2 regions of the Streptomyces sp. NPDC096310 genome follow, and region 1 is predicted to be linked to the other one. Evidence: riboswitches for the same ligand, from Rfam matches in the RefSeq annotation. Region 1 holds a riboswitch; the other holds the start of a gene.
The links. Region 1 has a riboswitch for glycine ahead of gcvT (glycine cleavage system aminomethyltransferase GcvT). Riboswitches for the same ligand answer to the same signal wherever they lie in the genome.
Positions count from the first base shown of each region.

Region 1 (3,400 bases):
GCGTTCCCGGCCACGCCCGTTCTCTTCCCGGCTACGCCCGTTCGTAGAAGGGCCTGACCTTCGCCAGCATCCACTCGCCGACCGGATCCTGGGTCAGGTCCAGCAGGAGGAGGTTGACCGGCCAGGCCACCGGGACCCGGCCCAGCGCGCGGCCGAGCGCGTCCATCGGCGCGTTGCGGTCGGCGGCCTCCCAGGAGGAGAGCTGGACGCCGATGAAGAGGACCGGCGGCTCGCCCTCGACGCTGGCGAGCGCGCGGCGGGCGGTGGCCACCGTGCCCGTCGCCCCGAACTCGGCCGCCGCGGCGGCGAGGAAGTCGACCGGGTCCTCCTTCCAGTCCGGCTGGAAGAGCCTGACGCGGCCCCCGCTGGCCGGTCCGTCGAGCGGCGTACGCCCCACCCGGCACAGTTCGGCGACGGCGAGCGGCGGCAGCGGCGCCCCGACCGCTCCGCCCGGGTTGATCGCGATGCCGAGCCGCGGCGGCATTCCGCGGGCGAAGTCGCGAGCGGGCGCGACGGTGAACGCCATGTGGTCGCCGACGCAACTGAGGAACTGCTGGTGCGAGCTGAAGACCGGGACGTACGGGGCGCCGTCGATCTCCACCGTCGGCAGATCGAGCGCCGGGCTGTCGGGGCCGCCCCCGTTGGGCAGCGGAACCCAGATCTCGCTGCGTCCGAGCACCTCGACCAGCCGTCCGCCCGCCGCGTCATTGCCGAGCGAGGCGGTGAGCACCTCTTCCAGCTCGTTGCCCGGCCATGCTGTGTTCACCACTGTGTACCTCTCCACCCCGTGCGCCCAGGACCCTGCGGCAGCACCCTAACGCCGCAGGCCGCAGGGTGCGCCGCCCGCGGGCGGGTCGCTCCGCGGCCTGCGGGCGGGTCACTCGGTGTCCGGCGCCGTTAAGAAGGCGATCCGCCCCAGCGCGCCCGCCGCGTCCCTGTCCAGCAGTACGGCCGAGGCGCACCCGGCGGGGAGCCGGCCCGCCTCGGCGTCCGTGAGCAGCCGGCGGACCGCGCCACGGTGGCGCGCGAAGGCGTACCCCGAGACGCCCCGGCCGCGCTCGCGCTGGCCCTCCCTGGCGGTCTCCGGCGCCACGTCCAGCAGGAGCAGATGCAGCCGGCGCCCGCGTGCGCGGGCCTCCCGGGCGAGCCAGCGCCGTACCCATGTCTGCGTACCGCAGTCGTGCACGACCAGGCCCGCGCCGGAGCGCAGCGCGCGCCGGAGCCCCGCGTAGTGCGCCGTCCGTACGAGGGGGCGGTAGACGGCGTACGGCAGCGCGGGCGGCATCAGCCGGGCCCAGCGGTCCCGCGCGTCCTGGGAGTCGATGCCGCCGCCCTGCGCGGCCCGCCGGATCAGCGTGGACTTCCCGCTGCCGGGCAGCCCGGAGACCACGACGAGGTCCCCCGCGTCGAAGACGAGACCGTCGGGTCCTCCTCCGGGTCCCCGCCCCCGCAGATCGCGCACGGCGGGGGCGGGCGGCACGGCGGGGGCGGTGGTGGCAGTGGTGGCGACAGGGGCGGTGGTGGCGCTGGGGGCGCTCACCGCCCCCGGGCCCCTCACCGCCCGGCCGCCCCCTGCCGCTCTCACGCCCTGCTGTGCGGGCATGCCCGCGGTCGTGGCACACGCGCCGGACCCCTGCGAGATCATCGCCGTCCCCCTGTCAGCTCAGTCCGTGTCAGCTCAGTCCGTCTGGCCCATGACTCTTGCCCATGAAGTGTAAAGACTTGGTAATGTCCCGCAAGCTTCTCACCCGTACCCGCGGCGCGCCCGGTCATCCGCGCGACGGCGTGCCGACCGGCCGCGCCACCCCGTGGCGGCCCGTGCGATGATGTGCCCGCCAACTGCATACCGGCCGTTTGAATCCGCGCGGGAGAGTCCCGGTCACCGTGTGCGCCGGGCGCCGAAGGAGCAAGTTCCTCCCTTGAATCTCTCAGGCCCCGTACCGCGTGGATGAGGCAGATCTGAAAAGCGGGCCGCGTCGTCGTGGCTCCACCCAAGGTGCAAGTCATGCCCTCCATACGCGGGGTCGTGATGAACCTCTCAGGTTCCGATGACAGATGGGGAGGACCGTCCTCGCCGTCATGCCCTGGGAGCCACACCGATGAGCCATGTCCCCCCGAGCAGCACCCCGCGCCGTACCGCCCTCGACGCCACGCACCGCGCGCTGGGCGCGACCATGACCGACTTCGCCGGCTGGGACATGCCGCTGCGCTACGGCAGTGAGCGCGACGAGCACACCGCCGTCCGTACCCGTGCCGGGCTCTTCGACCTCTCCCACATGGGCGAGATCACCGTCACGGGGCCGGACGCCGGACGCCTCCTCGACCACGCGCTCGTCGGCAACATCGGCGCCGTGGCGGCGGGCCGGGCCCGCTACACGATGATCTGCCAGGAGGACGGCGGGATCCTGGACGACCTGATCGTCTACCGCCTCGGCGAGGACACGTACCTGGTCGTCGCCAACGCCTCCAACGCGCAGACCGTCCTGGACGCGCTCACCGCCCGTGCGACGGGGTTCGACGCCGCCGTACGGGACGACCGCGACGCGTACGCGCTGCTCGCCGTCCAGGGTCCGGAGTCCCCCGGCATCCTGAAGGCGCTGACCGACGCCGACCTGGACGGGCTCAAGTACTACGCCGGCCTGCCCGGCACCGTCGCCGGGGTCCCCGCACTGATCGCGCGGACCGGCTACACCGGGGAGGACGGCTTCGAACTCTTCGTCGAGCCCCGGCACGCGGAGGAGTTGTGGAAGGCGCTCACCGAGGCCGGCGCGGGGGTCGGGCTGGTGCCCTGCGGGCTCTCCTGCCGTGACACGCTCCGGCTGGAGGCGGGCATGCCGCTGTACGGGAACGAGCTGTCCACCGCGCTCACCCCGTTCGACGCGGGTCTCGGCCGGGTCGTGAAGTTCGACAAGACGTCGAACGGCGGCGCCTTCGTCGGCCGCGCGGCGCTGGAGGCGGCCGCCGAGCGCGCCGCGTCCGCACCGCCGCGCAAGCTGGTCGGCCTGATCGCGGAGGGCCGCCGCGTCCCGCGCTCCGGGTACCCGGTGGTCGCCGGCGGCGCCGTCGTCGGCGAGGTCACCTCGGGCGCCCCGTCGCCGACGCTGGGCCGGCCGATCGCCATGGCGTACGTGGACGCCGCGTACGCCGCGCCCGGTACGGCGGGGGTGGGCGTGGACATCCGCGGCTCCCACGAGCCGTACGAGGTCGTGGCGCTGCCGTTCTACCAGCGCCGGAAGTGATACGGGCGCCGTCCGGCACCCCGGCGGCCCCGCCACGCGTCCCACCCGTCCCACCCATGCGTCGCGCGCCGTTCCGGCGCCGTTCCGGCGCCGTCTCGGTCCGCAAGACAGCGGTTCCGCACCACTCCCCCGCGTACAGGAGAATTCAGGTCATGAGCAAC
Region 1 covers NZ_JBIWFO010000024.1:12,882-16,281, reverse strand. Annotated here, with positions in the region: gene ACIQ7D_RS30930 (enhanced serine sensitivity protein SseB) at 32-766, opposite strand; gene ACIQ7D_RS30925 (AAA family ATPase) at 878-1,645, opposite strand; glycine riboswitch at 1,856-1,953, shown strand; gene gcvT (glycine cleavage system aminomethyltransferase GcvT) at 2,100-3,239, shown strand; gene gcvH (glycine cleavage system protein GcvH) at 3,392-3,400, shown strand, end outside.

Region 2 (3,400 bases), on a different contig from region 1:
GCTCTCCCCGCTGGTGGAGCCGCTCAGCCTGGACGAGGCGTTCGTGGACCTGGAGGCGGGCGGCTCGGCCCATGACACGGCCTCGGCGCTGGCCGCGGGGGAGCGGCTGCGCCGGGACATCAGGGAGCTGACCGGGCTCAGCGGCTCGGTGGGGCTCGCCGGCTCCAAGATGCTCGCGAAGATCGGCTCCGAGCAGGCCAAACCGGACGGGCTGGTCGTGATAGAGCCCGGTACGGAGCGCGAACTGCTGGGGCCCATGACCGTACGGACCCTGCCCGGGGTGGGGCCCACGACGGGCGAGCATCTGCGCCGGGCCGGTATGACGACGGTCTCCGACCTGGCCGAGGCGGGCGAGGACGAGCTGGTCCGGCTGCTGGGCAGGGCGCACGGCGCCTCGCTGTACCGGATGGCGCGGGGGCGCGACGAGCGGCCGGTGGTGTCCGAGCGCGAGGCCAAGTCCGTGTCGGTCGAGGACACCTTCGACACCGACCTGCACGACCGGGTACGGGTGCGTACGGAGGTGGACCGGCTGGCGGAGCGGTGCGTGCGGCGGCTGCGGGCGTCCGGGCACTCCGGGCGGACCGTGGTCCTCAAGGTGCGCAGGTACGACTTCTCCACGCTGACCCGCTCGGAGACGCTCAGAGGGCCCACGGACGACCTGGGAGTGGTGCGGGAGGCCGCGGGGCGCCTTCTGGAGTCCGTGGACACCACGGGCGGCGTACGGCTGCTCGGGGTGGGGGTGACGGGGCTCGCCGACTTCACGCAGGAGGATCTCTTCGCCCAGGCCGCCGCCCGCGAGCGGGAGGCGGCGGAGGACGCCTCCCGCTCGCGGGCGGCGGGGCCGGAGGACGTTGCGGCACAGGACGGTGCGGGGGAGGGAGCGGAGGCAGCGGCGCCGGCCGTCGGAGCGGGGGCGCCGCCCGCGTCCGGGCAGTTCGGGGCCCCCGGGGCTTCCGAGCCCTCCGAGGAGCGCCGGTTCCCGGCCGGGCACGATGTGCGCCATGCCGAGTTCGGCCCCGGCTGGGTGCAGGGCAGCGGGCTGCGGAGAGTCACCGTACGGTTCGAGGAGCCCGGGTCCGCACCGGGGTGGGTGCGGACGTTCTGGGCCGACGATCCCGATCTGGAACTCTCCGAGCCGCTGCCCCTGGTGCGCGGGACGGGCGAGCCGCGTCAGTCGTCCTGGCCCGCCAGCCGCCCGAAGTTCCGCTCGGAGTCCCGGTCCGAGCGGGCCGCGGGCCCCTCCGGCGGGTCCGGGGACGGGAGGGCGAGGCCGTAGTGGTGGTAGAGCTGAAGCTCCTGCTCGGGGGAGAGGTGGCGGCCGACACCGAAATCGGGGGCGTCCTTGATCAGGGCACGCTCGAACGGCACCCGCAGCCCCTCCGCCACCAGGGTGCTGGGGGCGAGGGGGACGAACGCGTCACGGCTGAAGAGCCCGGTGCGGACGGCGGCCCATTCGGGGGTACCGGTGGCATCGTCGAGATAGACCTCGTCGACCGTGCCGAGCTTGCGCCCCTCACGGTCGTACGCCTTGCGTCCTATCAGGCTGCGCGGATCGATATCGGTCTCCACGGTCCCTCCAGCGGGTCGCAACTGCTCGTCACCCCTACAAAAGTGCAGAAACAGGGTGACGGCCACTCGAAAGTTGTCCGGAAGATCCCGCTGGTAGGCTGGCAAGCGGCTGCTGACCCCGTGCGGGAGAGTTCTCCGGTGAGCCCACCGGAGGCGCCGAAGGAGCAAATCCTCCCCGGAATCTCTCAGGCCCCCGTACCGCGCGGACGAGGTCACTCTGGAAAGCAGGGCGGACGCCGGACCGTACGGCATCCGCTCTCACCGACGGTGAAAGCCGGACCGCCGTACGGCGGACCGGTGAAGCTCTCAGGTCGAGATGACAGAGGGGGAGGCCGTTTTGGGCACCCGCGCCTTGGTGCCCCCGCAGGTCGTGGCAGACCAGGAGGCCTCCGTACATGAACGCCCACCGCACCCCGCTCGCCCACCTTGAGCGAGGCATCCCCTTCGAGCAGCGCCATATCGGCCCCGACGCGGGGGCGCAGGCGAAGATGCTCGCGCAGGTCGGCTACGGCTCGCTCGACGAGCTGACCGCCGCCGCGGTGCCCGACGCGATCAAGAGCGCGGAGGCGCTGAACCTCCCGGACGCCCGCACCGAGGCCGAGGTCCTGGCGGAGCTGCGCTCGCTCGCCGACCGCAACCAGGTGCTGGCGCCGATGATCGGGCTGGGCTACTACGGCACGTTCACCCCGCCGGTGATCCTGCGCAACGTGATGGAGAACCCGGCCTGGTACACCGCGTACACGCCTTACCAGCCCGAGATCTCCCAGGGGCGGCTGGAGGCCCTGCTCAACTTCCAGACCGTCGTGGCCGAGCTGACGGGGCTGCCGACTTCCGGAGCCTCCCTCCTGGACGAGTCCACGGCCGCCGCGGAGGCCATGGCGCTCTCCCGGCGCGTCGGCAAGGTCAAGGGCGGTGTCTTCCTGGTCGACGCCGACACCCTGCCGCAGACGATCGCCGTGATCCGCACCCGCGCCGAGCCGACCGGTGTCGAGGTCGTCGTCGCCGACCTCGGCGAGGGCATCCCCGCCGAGGCAGCCGAGCGCGGCGTCTTCGGGGTGCTGCTCCCGTACCCGGGCGCCTCCGGCGCCGTACGGGACCTCGGGCCCGTGATCGAGCGGGCGCACGAGCTGGGCGCGGTCGTCACCGTCGCCGCCGATCTGCTCGCGCTGACGCTCCTCACCCCGCCCGGCGAGCTGGGCGCCGACATCGCCGTCGGCACGACCCAGCGCTTCGGCGTCCCCATGGGCTTCGGCGGACCGCACGCCGGCTACATGGCCGTACGGGAGAAGTTCGCGCGCAGCCTGCCCGGGCGCCTCGTCGGGGTCTCCGTCGACGCCGACGGCCACAAGGCGTACCGGCTCGCGCTCCAGACCCGCGAGCAGCACATCCGCCGCGAGAAGGCCACCAGCAACATCTGCACCGCGCAGGTGCTCCTCGCCGTCATGGCCGGGATGTACGCGGTCTACCACGGCCCGGACGGGCTGCGCTCCATCGCGCGGCGCACCCACCGGTACGCGGCGGTGCTCGCCGCGGGGCTGCGCGCCGGCGGTGTCGGGACCGTGCACAGTGACTACTTCGACACCCTCACCGTCCGCGTCCCGGGACGGGCCGCGGAGATCGTCGCCGCCGCGCGCGAGGGCGGGGTCAACCTCCGCCAGGTCGACGCCGACCATGTCTCCATGGCCTGCGACGAGACCACCGGCCGCGCACAGCTCGCCGCCGTGTGGACGGCGTTCGGTGTCCAGGGCGACATCGACGCGCTGGACGCGGCCACCGACGACGCGCTGCCCGGCGCGCTGCTGCGCACCGGCGACTTCCTGACACACCCCGT
Region 2 covers NZ_JBIWFO010000036.1:35,227-38,626, reverse strand. Annotated here, with positions in the region: gene ACIQ7D_RS35270 (DNA polymerase IV) at 1-1,276, shown strand, start outside; gene ACIQ7D_RS35265 (PRC-barrel domain-containing protein) at 1,171-1,569, opposite strand; glycine riboswitch at 1,683-1,780, shown strand; gene gcvP (aminomethyl-transferring glycine dehydrogenase) at 1,965-3,400, shown strand, end outside.
Region 2: it holds a riboswitch for glycine, as region 1 does, so the genes downstream of both, gcvP (aminomethyl-transferring glycine dehydrogenase) here and gcvT (glycine cleavage system aminomethyltransferase GcvT) in region 1, are expected to answer to the same signal.